Regions from separate parts of the Photorhabdus stackebrandtii genome, predicted to be linked through region 1. Evidence: predicted binding sites of a transcription regulator. Region 1 holds the regulator's gene; each other region holds the start of a gene.

Region 1 (3,304 bases):
TTTGATACTCGCGCAGAAACTGATTGATGCAACTTTTGCGGAGCGGGTATTTTTTGCCAATTCCGGAGCGGAAGCGAATGAAGCCGCATTTAAGCTAGCGCGTCACTATGCCATTACTCGTTACCATCCATATAAAACCAAAATCATCGCATTCCATCAGGGTTTTCATGGTCGTACTCTGTTTACTGTTTCTGTTGGTGGTCAACCAAAATACGCTGATGGTTTTGGGCCAAAACCCGCAGATATTATTCATGTGCCTTTTAATGACTTAGATGCAGTAAAGGCGGTCATGGATGATCATACTTGCGCTGTTGTATTAGAACCTGTTCAGGGTGAAGGGGGAGTCACGCCGGCGACACCCGCATTTATTCATGGGTTGCGTGAGCTTTGCGATAAGTATCAGGTACTGCTGGTATTTGATGAAGTACAAAGTGGGATGGGCCGTACCGGTAAGTTATTTTCTTATATGTATTATGATGTTGTGCCGGACATTATCACCACAGCGAAAGCATTGGGAAGTGGTTTCCCTGTTAGCGCTATGCTGACTACGGCGAATATCGCTTCGGCGATGGTGCCGGGAACTCACGGCACAACTTATGGTGGTAATCCGCTGGCTTGCGCGGTTGCAAATGCCGCTTTTGACATTATCAATACGCCAGAGGTCTTGGAGGGCGTTGAAAAACGTCATCATTTGATTGTGAATTTTCTGAACGATATCAATCAGAAATATTCGATATTTGGTGAAATCCGTGGCAAGGGATTGCTGATTGGTGCGGAACTAAAAGCGCAGTATCAGGGAAAATCTAAAGAGATCCTGCAACTGGCGGCTGAAAATGGTTTGATGTTATTGAGTGCCGGTAGTGATGTACTGCGTTTCACGCCTTCGCTGATTATCAGTGAAGAGGAGATAACCCAGGGGATGGAACGGCTGGATAAGGCAATTAGCCAGTTGGTGTAAATAAGAGTGAGAAAAATCAGCGCAATATCATGCGCTGATTAATCAGGAATTAACGTGTACCGTAAACAACAATTGTTTTGCCGTGTGCGGAGATCAGATTTTGATCTTCCAGCATTTTTAGAATACGGCCAACCGTTTCACGGGAACAGCCAACAATCTGACCAATTTCCTGACGAGTGATTTTGATTTGCATCCCGTCCGGGTGAGTCATTGCATCGGGTTGTTTCGCCAGATTCAGTAAAGTCTGAGCAATCCGGCCGGTCACATCCAGGAAAGCCAGGTTACCGACTTTCTCAGAAGTTGTTTGCAAACGGCTTGCCATTTGGGCAGATAAACGCATTAAAATATCCGGGTTTACCTGAATCAGTTGACGGAATTTTTTATAGGAAATTTCCGCTACTTCACAGGCACTTTTGGCCCGTACCCAGGCTGTACGCTCTTGTCCTTCTTCAAATAATCCAAGTTCGCCAATGAAATCTCCCTGGTTTAAATAGGAAAGGATCATCTCTTTGCCTTCTTCATCTTTAATCAAAACCGCAACAGAACCTTTTACGATGTAGTAAAGCGTCTCTGCTTTTTCGCCTTGATGAATAAGCGTGCTTTTGGATGGATATTTATGAATATGGCAGTGTGACAAAAACCATTCAAGAGTGGGGTCTGTTTGTGGCTTGCCGAGAACCATTCGCTTCATCCTCTGTTGTTATCGCTGCCTAAATAACACGAGAACCTAAAAGTTTCTCGTCAGGCTGGCTTATAAAGACACTAGCTTAACATATTAGTTTGCTGAAAAACCGACAGGTAAGGGTTTTATATAGGTTATCTGAAATTTGAAACTTGAGTATTGATCTTAACCCACATATACCCGGACCTGCTTCTGTTTTTAACACAGGAAAAGGATTCTGTCTTGTCTTGTATTGTTTCAGCATAATAAACCGCTCATTAGATTGCCAGTTTAATACTGAAAGAGTAGGCTTTGATGCAAAAAATGACTTAAGAGGTACTTATGCAAGCGCGGGTAAAATGGGTTGAAGGGTTGTCTCTTTTGGGGGAATCGTCTTCGGGTCATCAGATAATGATGGATGGAAATGCCGGTGATAAGGCACCAAGCCCAATGGAAATGGTATTAATGGCAGTTGGCGGTTGCAGCACGATTGATGTTATTTCTATTTTGCAGAAAGGCAGATATGACATAAGAAATTGTGAAGTGAAATTAACTTCCCGCCGTCGTGAAGAGGCACCACGCTTGTTTACTTCTATTAATCTGCATTTTATTGTTACCGGCAGGGATTTAACAGAGAAAGCGGTTGAACGTGCCGTCACGCTTTCCGCAGAGAAATATTGTTCTGTTTCGTTGATGCTGGGTAAATCAGTTGAACTTACCCACAGCTTTGAAATTAAAGAGACAGATTAAGATATTATTTCCTGATTAAAAATAACGACAGGTAACTAATATCAGTTACCTGCTTTTCTAACTGAATAAATTAAGAAGTGGATTCAAACGCTGGGTTTTCTAGATTTATCCCAGGTTTTGATCAACAAATTTTTTCCCCTTCCAGTAATCGTTGTACCAATGGCGTCATAATTAATTCCATTGCCAGTCCCATTTTTCCACCGGGAACCACGATGGTATTAATACTTGAAACGAATGAGCCCTGTAACATGGATAACAAATACGGGAAATCAATTTGAGTCAGATCACGGAAACGGATGACGATAAAACTTTCATCCAGGGATGGAATGGCTTTGGCTGAAAATGGATTGGACGTATCAACAGTCGGGACGCGCTGGAAATTTATATGTGTCCGGGAAAATTGGGGGGTAATGTAGTTAATATAATCATCCATCGAACGAACAACGGAATCCATCACCGCTTCCTGTGAGTGTCCCCGTTCTCCGGTATCGCGGATAAGTTTCTGTATCCATTCAAGGTTGACAATCGGCACCACCCCCACCAGCAGATCGACATGACTGGCAACATTATGTTGCGGTGTGACTACGCCACCATGCAGGCCTTCATAAAACAGTACATCGGTCTGCTTTGGTAAGGCTTCCCACGGAGTAAATGTACCGGGGAGCTGGTTGTAAGGCACCGCGTCATCATAGGTGTGAAGGTACTTACGGCAACGGCCTTCACCGGTCTCACCATAGTCAATCATGGTTTTCTCCAGCATGCCAAAATCATTGGCTTCTGGCCCAAAATAACTGATATGTCTGCCTTGTTCCTTGGCTTTACGGATTGCCGCGTCCATTTCAGGACGGGTATAACGGTGGAAACTGTCCCCCTCTATCTGTGCTGCGCTGATGTTAAGTTGCTGGAAAATCTTACGAAAAGCTAAACTGGTTGTT
Region 2 (3,304 bases), on a different contig from region 1:
GGCAGCTTTCTTCGGCGCCAGCTCAAGGGCGTGCAGACCCGTCAGCATAACTGGACCGTAGATAAGGAAGCCGATAATCAACATACAAGCCATGTCTACAGTTGGATTACCGGCTGGATTCAGCCAGAATATGACAGTTGCGATAGTGACTAGTGTCATAAAGAATACGCCTGTTGCACCACGGTTACCTTTAAATATTTTGTCTGACATCCAGCCACACAGTAGTGTACCTGGGATACCGGCATATTCGTACAAGAAGTAAGCCCATGAAGATTTATCCAGTGCGAAATGCTTGACCTCACGCAAATAGGTTGGTGACCAATCGAGAACGCCGTAACGCAGCAAATAAACGAACACGTTAGCCATAGCGACCATCCACAGTAGTTTGTTCGGTAATACATACTGCATGAAAATCTGCCTGGCTGTTAATTCTTCTTCGTTTTTCTCTGTGTAATCAGATGGGTAGTCGTTTTTATACTCTTCAATTGATGGCAAGCCACAAGATTGAGGTGTGTCACGCATTAAGGCAAAAGCGATCAGTGCAACGAGAATTGCGGCGAAAGCCGGCATATAAAGTGCGGCTTTCCAGTCATTAAACCACGCCATGCCTAACAGGAACAGCAGTGGAGGTAAACCACCACCGACATTATGCGCACAGTTCCAAACGGAAACGATCCTGCCACGTTCTTTCTGTGACCACCAATGTACCATAGTACGGCCGCAGGGAGGCCAACCCATACCTTGGAACCAACCACACATGAATAGCAACACAAACATAACAGCAATACTGGAAGTCGCCCAAGGTACGAAGCCCATAAACAGCATGACAGCCGCCGCGAGAATCAGACCGGCAGGCAAAAAGATCCGCGGGTTAGAACGGTCGGATATGGAGCCCATGATGAATTTGGAGAAGCCGTATGCGATGGAGATCCCTGATAGTGCGAAACCAAGATCACCTTTGGAAAAACCTTGTTCAACCAGATAAGGCATTGCGAGTGCAAAGTTCTTTCTCACCAAATAGTAAGCGGCATAACCAAGGAAAATCCCCATAAAAATTTGCCAGCGTAGGCGGCGATAGAGTGGATCTATCTGTTTTGTTGGCAGCCGGGGCTTATGAAGCGCCGGCTTGAGAATACTTAACATATTTTGCCTCCGATGGCTTTTTTTGGTTATGTGTACAACTCACCGGTTGACTAATGCCACCGGATGGAAAAGTGAGCGGTTTTGTAAGTGATTATTTTCCATAACGAAAATTATGATAGTTGAAATAACCCAACCTATCTGTGAGACAAGACTCAGTTGTTAAAATCGTTTTGCCCTGGCGATGATTTTGAGTGATTTGTTAACTTTTTAAAATGTACTTTACCAATGAAATTGTGACTATCGTCACAATAACGAGCTTTATTTAATTGTTGGTGAGCGTTTTTAGTTCGTTTTTGTTCTTTATCAAACAAAAACCCCAGTTTTTGTACATATTCTATTTAAGAATAAGAACATTATTAGCTAGGTAACCTGGTTGGAAAGCAGTTGTTCATGATGGGCAGTTTTCCTATGACAGATAAATGGATGTCATCATAGGAAATGAGCCGTTAATCGATTTAAACGATGAATATACTGTTTTGACGATGTAGCTATAATTTGACAGACTAATCAGCTACACGATTTGTATAGCTGATCATATGCCTATGGAGGAACCATGACAACACGTTATGACAGTGACTTTTATGGCTGGACGCAGGAGCAGGCAAGTTTGCTTCGTTCCGGCAATTTGAGTCAATTGGACACGGAAAACCTTTCGGAGGAAATAGAAAGTATGGGAAATAGCCAAAGAAACGAGCTGGAATCTCGTCTTGAAGTGCTGTTTCTCCACCTTCTAAAATGGCAATTTCAGTCTGAACGGCAAGGCAGAAGTTGGAAATTGACGATTGAAGAGCAACGAAGGAAAATAGCTCGCCGTCTTAAAAAAAATCCTAGCCTAAGATCAGAACTTAGTGAAATTTTCTCTGATGCTTATGGTGATGCCATTATTGCCGCAGAGCGGGAAACTAATATTAGACGCAGTGTATTCCCTGAAACTTGCCCCTGGACGTTTGAGCAAATCATGGATGAGAATTTTTGGCCTGAATAACGCCGACGCATTTGTTTATCTTGACGCACTGGCTTTGGTCAGTGCGTTTTATGCATTATTCCAGATGAAGGAAACTTCGGTGTTGATTTTTCCACTGCAATATATAGGAAATGAGCCGTTAATCGATTTTAACGATGATATATTACTTTGACGGTGTGGTTATAATTTGACAGACTAAATCAGCTACACAATTGTATAGCTGGTATGCCAATGGAGGAATCATGACAACACGTTATGACAGTGACTTTTATGGCTGGACGCAGGAGCAGGCAAGTTTGCTTCGTTCTGGTCATCTTGAGCAACTGGATACTGAAAATCTTCTTGAGGAAATAGAAGCGATGGGGCGAAGTGAGCGCAGAGAACTACGGTCCCGGCTGGAGATTTTACTCGCACACTTGTTGAAATGGAAATATCAGGCAAATCGCCGGGGGCGTAGCTGGGAATTGACTATTGAGGAGCAGAGGGATAAGGCTACTGAATGTTTGAAAGAATCTCCCAGTCTGAGAAATAAGTTGGATGAGCATTTGGAAAAAGCCTACATTGCTGCTCGTCGATTAGCAGAAAAGGAGACGATGATTAATCAGAATGTATTTCCTGTAACCTGCCTTTGGACATTTGAGCAAATATTGGATGAGAATTTTTGGCCTGAATAACGTCGACGCATTTGTCTATCTGACGCACTGGTTTTGGTCAGTGCGTTATTTATCAGCTTTTTCATTCCGAACTCCGGTTGTCCGAACAAAATAAGAGCGGGAAGTTTCCCCGCTCTTTTCTGGTTTAATACAGCCAGTCACGCCCCATGCGGTCAGCAGTAAGAATAGCGGCATACACTTTTTCCGGTGTCACTTCAAAAGGCATGTTGTGAATGGTTTCACCTTCAACACAACTGGCTTGCGCCACTGCCATCACTTTCTCTTTCAGTTTTTCACCATCTTTCACGCCAAGTTGATCTAACGTAATCGGTAGACCGATCTGCACGCAGAAATCAAGTAAAGTATCCAATTCTTCATTTGGGCTATTCTCCAGCACTAGTTGAACCAATACCCCGAAAGCGACTTTTTCGCCGTGATACATATGGTGGCATTCCTCCAATACAGTAAAGCCGTTGTGTACGGAATGAGCGGCAGCGACACCCGTATTTTCAAAGCCCAGACCACTCAAATAAGTAATGGCTTC
Region 3 (3,304 bases), on a different contig from region 1:
CGGATATCTGAACTGGCTCGCGTTTATCCGGGGATTTATGCGGCATTGGGCTTGCATCCTCTTTATATCAATGAACATCAGAAATCGCATCTTGCCGATCTGGAGCGATTACTGAAACAGAAAAATGAAAAGCAGGTGGCCGTTGGAGAGATTGGTCTTGATCTCTATATGGCTGAACCCCAGTTTGAAAAACAGAAAGAATTGCTGCATGCTCAATTACGGCTGGCAAAACAGTGTGAATTACCCGTCATACTTCATTCCAGAAAAAGCCATGATCAACTGGCCGCGATCCTGAGAAGAATCGACCTTCCCCGTACCGGCGTGGTACATGGATTCGCCGGTAGTTTATCTCAGGCAGAGGCTTTTATCCGGTTGGGATATTACATCGGGGTAGGAGGAACCATTACTTATGAAAGAGCACAGAAAACCCGTCGCGCAGTTGCTGAACTTCCTTTAACTTCTCTTGTGCTGGAAACAGACGCACCGGATATGCCACTTTTCGGGTTTCAGGGAGAGCCTAACCGACCGGAAAGAATTGCCGGGGTTTTTGCTTCGTTATGTGAGCTTCGCCGTGAATCTCCTGACGAAATCGCTATTCAGCTTTATAGTAACAGCGTTGAATTATTTGGGTTGAATAGTTAAGTGGTATATCATAAAACTTTAACTGCGCTTACCTGATAATCATCTCTTAATTGTTTGTTATTTTGCCATCCCGACGGTCAGATTATCTTATTGCAGATTATTTCTGCAATTTTGTGTGATTTGCATCACATTTATCGTTTTTCCATTGCTTTTTTCGGTGGGTATTTGTGATGTAGATAGCTTGTTCATTCCGATGACTGAGTATAATCAGCGCCGAAACAGTGTCAGTGAACATTTACATTCTCACTGGCATATTTAATTTATTATTAAGTGAACAGGGATTCTTCCAATGCAACTCTTTATGAGCCTGGTCGGGATGGTAGTGCTGATCTTGATCGCAGTACTTTTTTCCAGTAACTATCGCGCTATTAAACTTCGTACCGTCCTTGGTGCTTTTTTGATTCAGGTCGCTATCGGCGCTTTTGTACTTTATGTTCCCGCAGGCAAGATAATATTAATGGGTATGTCTGAGGGAGTTTCCAGTGTTATCCAGTATGGTCAGCAAGGAATGGATTTTATTTTTGGTGGATTAGTTTCCCCCAAAATGTTTGAACTGTTTGGTGGTGGTGGTTTTGTTTTCGCCTTGCGTGTACTGCCTATTATCGTTTTCTTCTCTTCACTGATTGCTGTTTTGTACTACATCGGTGTTATGCAGCTCGTTATCAAAATATTGGGTGGTGGTCTGCAAAAAGTTCTCGGAACTTCACGTACCGAATCTTTGTCTGCAACAGCGAATATTTTTGTGGGTCAAACTGAGGCGCCATTGGTTGTTCGCCCTTATATTGCCACTATGACCCAGTCTGAACTGTTTGCGGTTATGTGTGGTGGTCTGGCATCTGTCGCCGGTTCTGTACTGGCCGGTTATGCATCAATGGGCGTACCGTTGGAATATCTGATTGCGGCTTCCTTTATGGCAGCTCCAGGTGGTCTGTTATTCGCTAAACTGATAGTACCTGAAACTGAAAAGTCGCAAGACACTGTTGATGCGATGTCACTCGTTGCGGAAGAAGATCGCCCTGCTAACATCATTGATGCAGCCGCTTCTGGTGCGGCTTCTGGTATGCAATTAGCGCTGAACGTCGGTGCAATGTTACTGGCGTTTGTTGCCTTGATTGCGTTAGTGAACGGTATTCTTGGTGGTATCGGTGGCTGGTTTCATTACCCGCAACTTTCTCTTGAATTGGTGCTGGGCTGGGTTTGTGCGCCTATTGCTTACCTGATTGGTGTTCCATGGCATGAAGCAACAGTTGCCGGTTCCTTTATCGGCCAAAAACTGGTTGTGAACGAATTCGTTGCCTTTATGAACTTCGGCCCATATTTGCAATCGGATGATGTGGTTGCGGCTGCGGGTTTACAGGTTCTGTCAGGTCACACCAAAGCAATCATCTCCTTTGCACTGTGTGGCTTTGCTAACCTTTCTTCTGTCGCTATCCTGCTGGGTGGTTTGGGCGGTATGGCGCCAAGTCGTCGTGGGGATGTCGCTCGCCTGGGGATGAAAGCCGTAATGGCAGGTACATTATCCAACCTGATGAGTGCAACCATTGCCGGTTTCTTCCTGGCACTGTAACTTTATTGCAATATGCAGGTGGGATAATCCCGCCTGCAATCCATTTTCCTTCCAATTAATCTATTGATGAAGAATAGTGCCTGCCATACCCTTTGTTTGGCAGTGAGTTATATTTTTTATCGTGTACTATTTGATGGCAGGAAGGTTCGATTGGCAGATAAACCGGATAATACACCGATTTGATGTGATTTACATCACATATAAAATTATTATCTTGCAAGTTACATTGTATTAATGTGATGTGTGGCACGATTTTTTGAGCGTTTAAATGTTCAAATAATATTATGCCGATATTTTATGGATACAGGCGAAGCTCGCATTAAGGACCATAAACCGAAGAGAGCATAGTGCGGTGAAAAGGAGTTCAACTGTCGCTGTGGGTATACCATGGTTACATCTTCAAGGAACCAAGTCCGCTCGCCAACAAACAATCGCTTAAAAAAATGTGTGGTTTCGGCGTAAAGCCGGCCGCGATAATAACGTTGGAGAGTTTTATGACCGATTTAACCGCAGCAGCGCAGCGTGCGCTGAGTTTAATGGATTTAACGACACTGAATGATGATGATACAGATGAAAAAGTGACGGCACTTTGTCATCAGGCAAAAAGCCCGGCGGGTAACACGGCGGCTATCTGTATCTACCCGCGTTTTATTCCTCTGGCGCGTAAGGCATTGCGTGAACAAGGTACTCCTGAAATTCGTATTGCAACAGTGACAAACTTCCCGCACGGTAATGACGATATTGAGATCGCTGTAGCTGAAACCCGTGCGGCGATTGCTTATGGCGCTGATGATGTTGACGTGGTTTTCCCATACCGCGCATTGATAGGTGGTAATGAACAAATTGGCTTTGATATGGTTAAAGCGTGTAAAGAAGCCTGTGCGGAAGCGGGGGTTTTGCTAAAAGTCATTATCGAAACAGGTGAACTGAAAGAAGAATCTCTGATCCGTAAAGCGGCTGAAATTTCAATTAAAGCAGGTGCCGATTTTATCAAAACTTCCACCGGCAAAGTACCGATTAACGCCACACTGGCAAGCGCTGAAATCATGATTAAGGTTATTCATGATATGGGGGTTGGTGAAACCGTTGGCTTCA
Region 4 (3,304 bases), on a different contig from region 1:
GCCGGAATACCGCCGATAGCATCTGCGACTGCCATTGCTATTGGCGTAGTGACTGATTTAGGCAGTATTGAGGCGGCCATTTCAGGTGTTGCGCCCATCCACAATGCAATAGCGGTACCTGTAACCATAGCGACAATACTGCCGATAAAACAGATACTGATAATGGACTTCCATTGGGCGCGGATCTGGTGCAACTGTTCATATAAAGGAAATGCCAGCGCAACCACGGCGGGCTGAAGCAGATCATTAAGAATTTGGCTGCCGGCGAAATAGTGTTCATAAGGGGTATTGGTTATTAACAATATTGGAATCAGTACAGCGATAGAAACCAATAAGGGATTCAGAATAGGAATTTTGAATTTTAGTGAAAGTTTTCTTGCGGCGTAGAATACAATCAATGTTAATGGCAGTGACCACCAAATGTGACTTAACATATTTATTTCTCTTGTTTTTCTTGTTCAGTCTTAACTTCTGATACAGAGCCGATAATTGGACGTGCGCGGTGAACATAATGGGAACTGTAAGCAACAATAATCATAACAATTGCGGTGCTGATCAGGCATGAAAGGACAATCGGTAGTATCTGTTGGCTGAGTTGATCGTAATAATTCATAACGCCTACACCGATAGGCAGAAACAGCAGAGTCATATTTTTCAGTAGCAGAGTGCAACCTGGTTTTACCCAGTGGGTAGGGATCAATTGGAAAGCCAATAAGACGAACAATATCAACATACCGATAATACTGCCGGGGACTGCGATGGGTAACAGGGCAGAGATGGCATTGCCTGCTAATAAACACAGATAAATCAGTACAAATGCTCGCAGGTACTGCCAACCTATAATCAGTACTTCACGAAACGACATAACAAAATTCCTAATTCCAGTGAGGTATTCATCATACAATTAACCCTAGGAATGTGCCATAGATCACATTCAAAAAAAGCGGGGACCATCGCTGATCCCCGCATGTAAGATATATTTGCAATAAATTGGTTGTTATTTCACCTGCATACCCGGTTGTGCGCCATTGTCAGGACTGAGTAGGAAGATATCTTTTCCGCCAGGCCCAGCAGCCATTACCATTCCTTCAGAAATGCCGAAGCGCATTTTACGCGGAGCCAGGTTGGCAACCATGATGGTTAAACGGCCTTCCAGTGCTTTTGGATCGGGATAGCTGGAGCGGATACCGGAAAATACCTGGCGGGTTTCGCCACCAAGATCCAGAGTCAGTTTCAGCAGTTTATCTGAGCCTTCTACAGAATCAGCCTGTTTGATAAGGGCGACGCGCATATCAACTTTGGCGAAATCATCAAAAGTGATCATATCCTGAATCGGATCTTCTGCCAGCGGGCCGCTGACTTTTTGTGGTGCGCTGATGCTTTCTTTAGACGCAGTAACCATCGCATTGACTTTATCCATATCAATGCGGTTAAACAGGGCCTTAAAGGTGGAAACCTGATGATCCAGCAGAGGCTGTTCAATGCCATTCCAGGTCAGTTCTGTATTCAGGAAAGCTTCTGCGCGTTCTGCCAGACTGGGTAAAACGGGTTTTAGGAAAGTCATCAAAACGCGGAACAGGTTGACGCCCATTGAACAGATGGCTTGAAGATCTGCATCGCGGCCTTCTTCTTTTGCCACAACCCACGGAGCCTGCTCATCCACATAACGGTTTGCCAAATCAGCCAATGCCATGATTTCACGGATTGCTTTACTGAATTCGCGGTTGTTGAACTCTTCTTCAATCACTTTCGCGCCATCAATAAACTTCTGGTAAAGCGCTGGATCAGCAAGTTTATCCGCCAGCTTGCCACTAAAGCGTTTATTAATGAAACCCGCGTTACGGGAAGCCAGGTTAACAACTTTGTTAACGATATCGCTGTTAACACGCTGGACAAAGTCTTCCAGGTTCAGGTCGATATCATCAATACGGGAAGAGAGTTTGGCCGCATAGTAATAACGCAGGCAGTCTGCATCCAGATGATCCAGATAAGTGCTGGCCTTGATAAAGGTACCACGGGATTTGGACATTTTCGTGCCGTTGACGGTGACGTAGCCGTGAACAAACAGATTTGTTGGTTTGCGGTAACCGCTGCCTTCCAGCATGGCCGGCCAGAATAGGCTGTGGAAATAGACAATATCTTTACCAATAAAGTGATAAAGATCGGCGGTGGAATCTTTTGCCCAGAACTCATCAAAGCTCAGATTTTCGCGTTTGTCACACAGGTTTTGGAAAGAACCCATATAGCCAATAGGCGCATCCAACCAGACATAGAAATATTTGCCCGGTGCATCAGGAATTTCAAAACCAAAGTAGGGGGCATCACGGGTGATATCCCACTGTTGTAAACCGGATTCAAACCATTCCTGCATCTTGTTAGCAACCTGCTCCTGTAATGCGCCGGAACGGGTCCATGCTTGTAACATGTCACTGAATACAGGTAAATCGAAGAAAAAGTGCTCGGATTCACGCAGTTCTGGCGTTGCACCGGAGACAGCAGAACGTGGGTTAATCAGTTCCGTTGGGCTGTAAGTTGAACCGCAAATCTCACAGTTATCACCATACTGATCTTCTGCCTTACATTTCGGGCAGGAGCCTTTTACAAAGCGGTCAGGTAGAAACATCCCTTTCTCAGGATCGTATAACTGAGAAATAGTACGATTCTTAATGTAGCCGTTCTTTTTCAGCTCCAGATAGATTTCAGTTGATAATTCTTGGTTCTCTCTGCTGTGCGTAGAGTGATAGTTATCATAGCCGACTGAAAAGCCAGTAAAATCCTGATGATGCTCTTGGTTCACGGCGGCGATCATCTCCTCGGGAGCAATACCCATTTGCTGAGCTTTCAGCATGATTGGTGTTCCGTGAGCGTCATCGGCGCAGATAAAGTGAACCTCTTTGCCGCGCATTCGCTGAAAACGGACCCAAATATCTGCCTGGATATGTTCCAGCATGTGACCAAGATGGATTGGACCGTTAGCATATGGCAACGCACACGTCACCAATAATTTTTTTGCGACTTGAGACATAGTAAGGATCTGACTTCCAATAAGTGAAAAGGGAGTTTGATGTTACCTGATCAAAAAAATTGTCGCTAGGGTAACTCTTGATCTTCGCGGGTTTTATTGGATAAAAATTGAATCAGTGATTGAGAAGTGGGTTTTTGTTGCTGACCTTATCCGAACTCATTGGGTTCTGTTATGATGAAAAGATGGTTTTTATAGTTAATCATGATAATCAAAGGAGCCGGGATGAGCGCAAAATCCCCCGAGCAGACCAATCCTGACCTGCTGAAATCTCAGGTAACA

What was found. Region 1 encodes CRP, which controls carbon source genes, mostly activating them, when cyclic AMP is high. Its sites were predicted from a motif close to ATGTGANNNNNNTCACAT; they were not measured.
Region 2: a site for CRP is predicted at 1,375-1,392, ahead of glpT (glycerol-3-phosphate transporter). Genes of this name have one in related genera too.
Region 3: a site for CRP is predicted at 756-773, ahead of C5470_RS01075 (NupC/NupG family nucleoside CNT transporter). Genes of this name have one in related genera too.
Region 4: a site for CRP is predicted at 917-934, ahead of C5470_RS02215 (CidA/LrgA family protein). Genes of this name have one in related genera too.

What each region holds. Positions count from the first base shown of each region.
Region 1 is NZ_PUJV01000020.1:23,061-26,364, reverse strand. Features, by position in the region: gene argD (bifunctional acetylornithine/succinyldiaminopimelate transaminase) at 1-958, shown strand, start outside; gene crp (cAMP-activated global transcriptional regulator CRP) at 1,008-1,640, opposite strand; gene C5470_RS15645 (OsmC family protein) at 1,962-2,369, shown strand; gene C5470_RS15640 (phosphoribulokinase) at 2,491-3,304, opposite strand, start outside.
Region 2 is NZ_PUJV01000006.1:69,863-73,166, forward strand. Features, by position in the region: gene glpT (glycerol-3-phosphate transporter) at 1-1,143, opposite strand, end outside; gene C5470_RS06845 (DUF29 domain-containing protein) at 1,697-2,128, shown strand; gene C5470_RS06850 (hypothetical protein) at 2,106-2,279, shown strand; gene C5470_RS06855 (DUF29 domain-containing protein) at 2,350-2,781, shown strand; gene C5470_RS06860 (glycerol dehydrogenase) at 2,906-3,304, opposite strand, start outside.
Region 3 is NZ_PUJV01000001.1:225,958-229,261, forward strand. Features, by position in the region: gene C5470_RS01070 (TatD family hydrolase) at 1-642, shown strand, start outside; gene C5470_RS01075 (NupC/NupG family nucleoside CNT transporter) at 944-2,209, shown strand; gene deoC (deoxyribose-phosphate aldolase) at 2,704-3,304, shown strand, end outside.
Region 4 is NZ_PUJV01000002.1:147,429-150,732, reverse strand. Features, by position in the region: gene C5470_RS02220 (CidB/LrgB family autolysis modulator) at 1-434, opposite strand, end outside; gene C5470_RS02215 (CidA/LrgA family protein) at 437-865, opposite strand; gene metG (methionine--tRNA ligase) at 998-3,025, opposite strand; gene apbC (iron-sulfur cluster carrier protein ApbC) at 3,248-3,304, shown strand, end outside.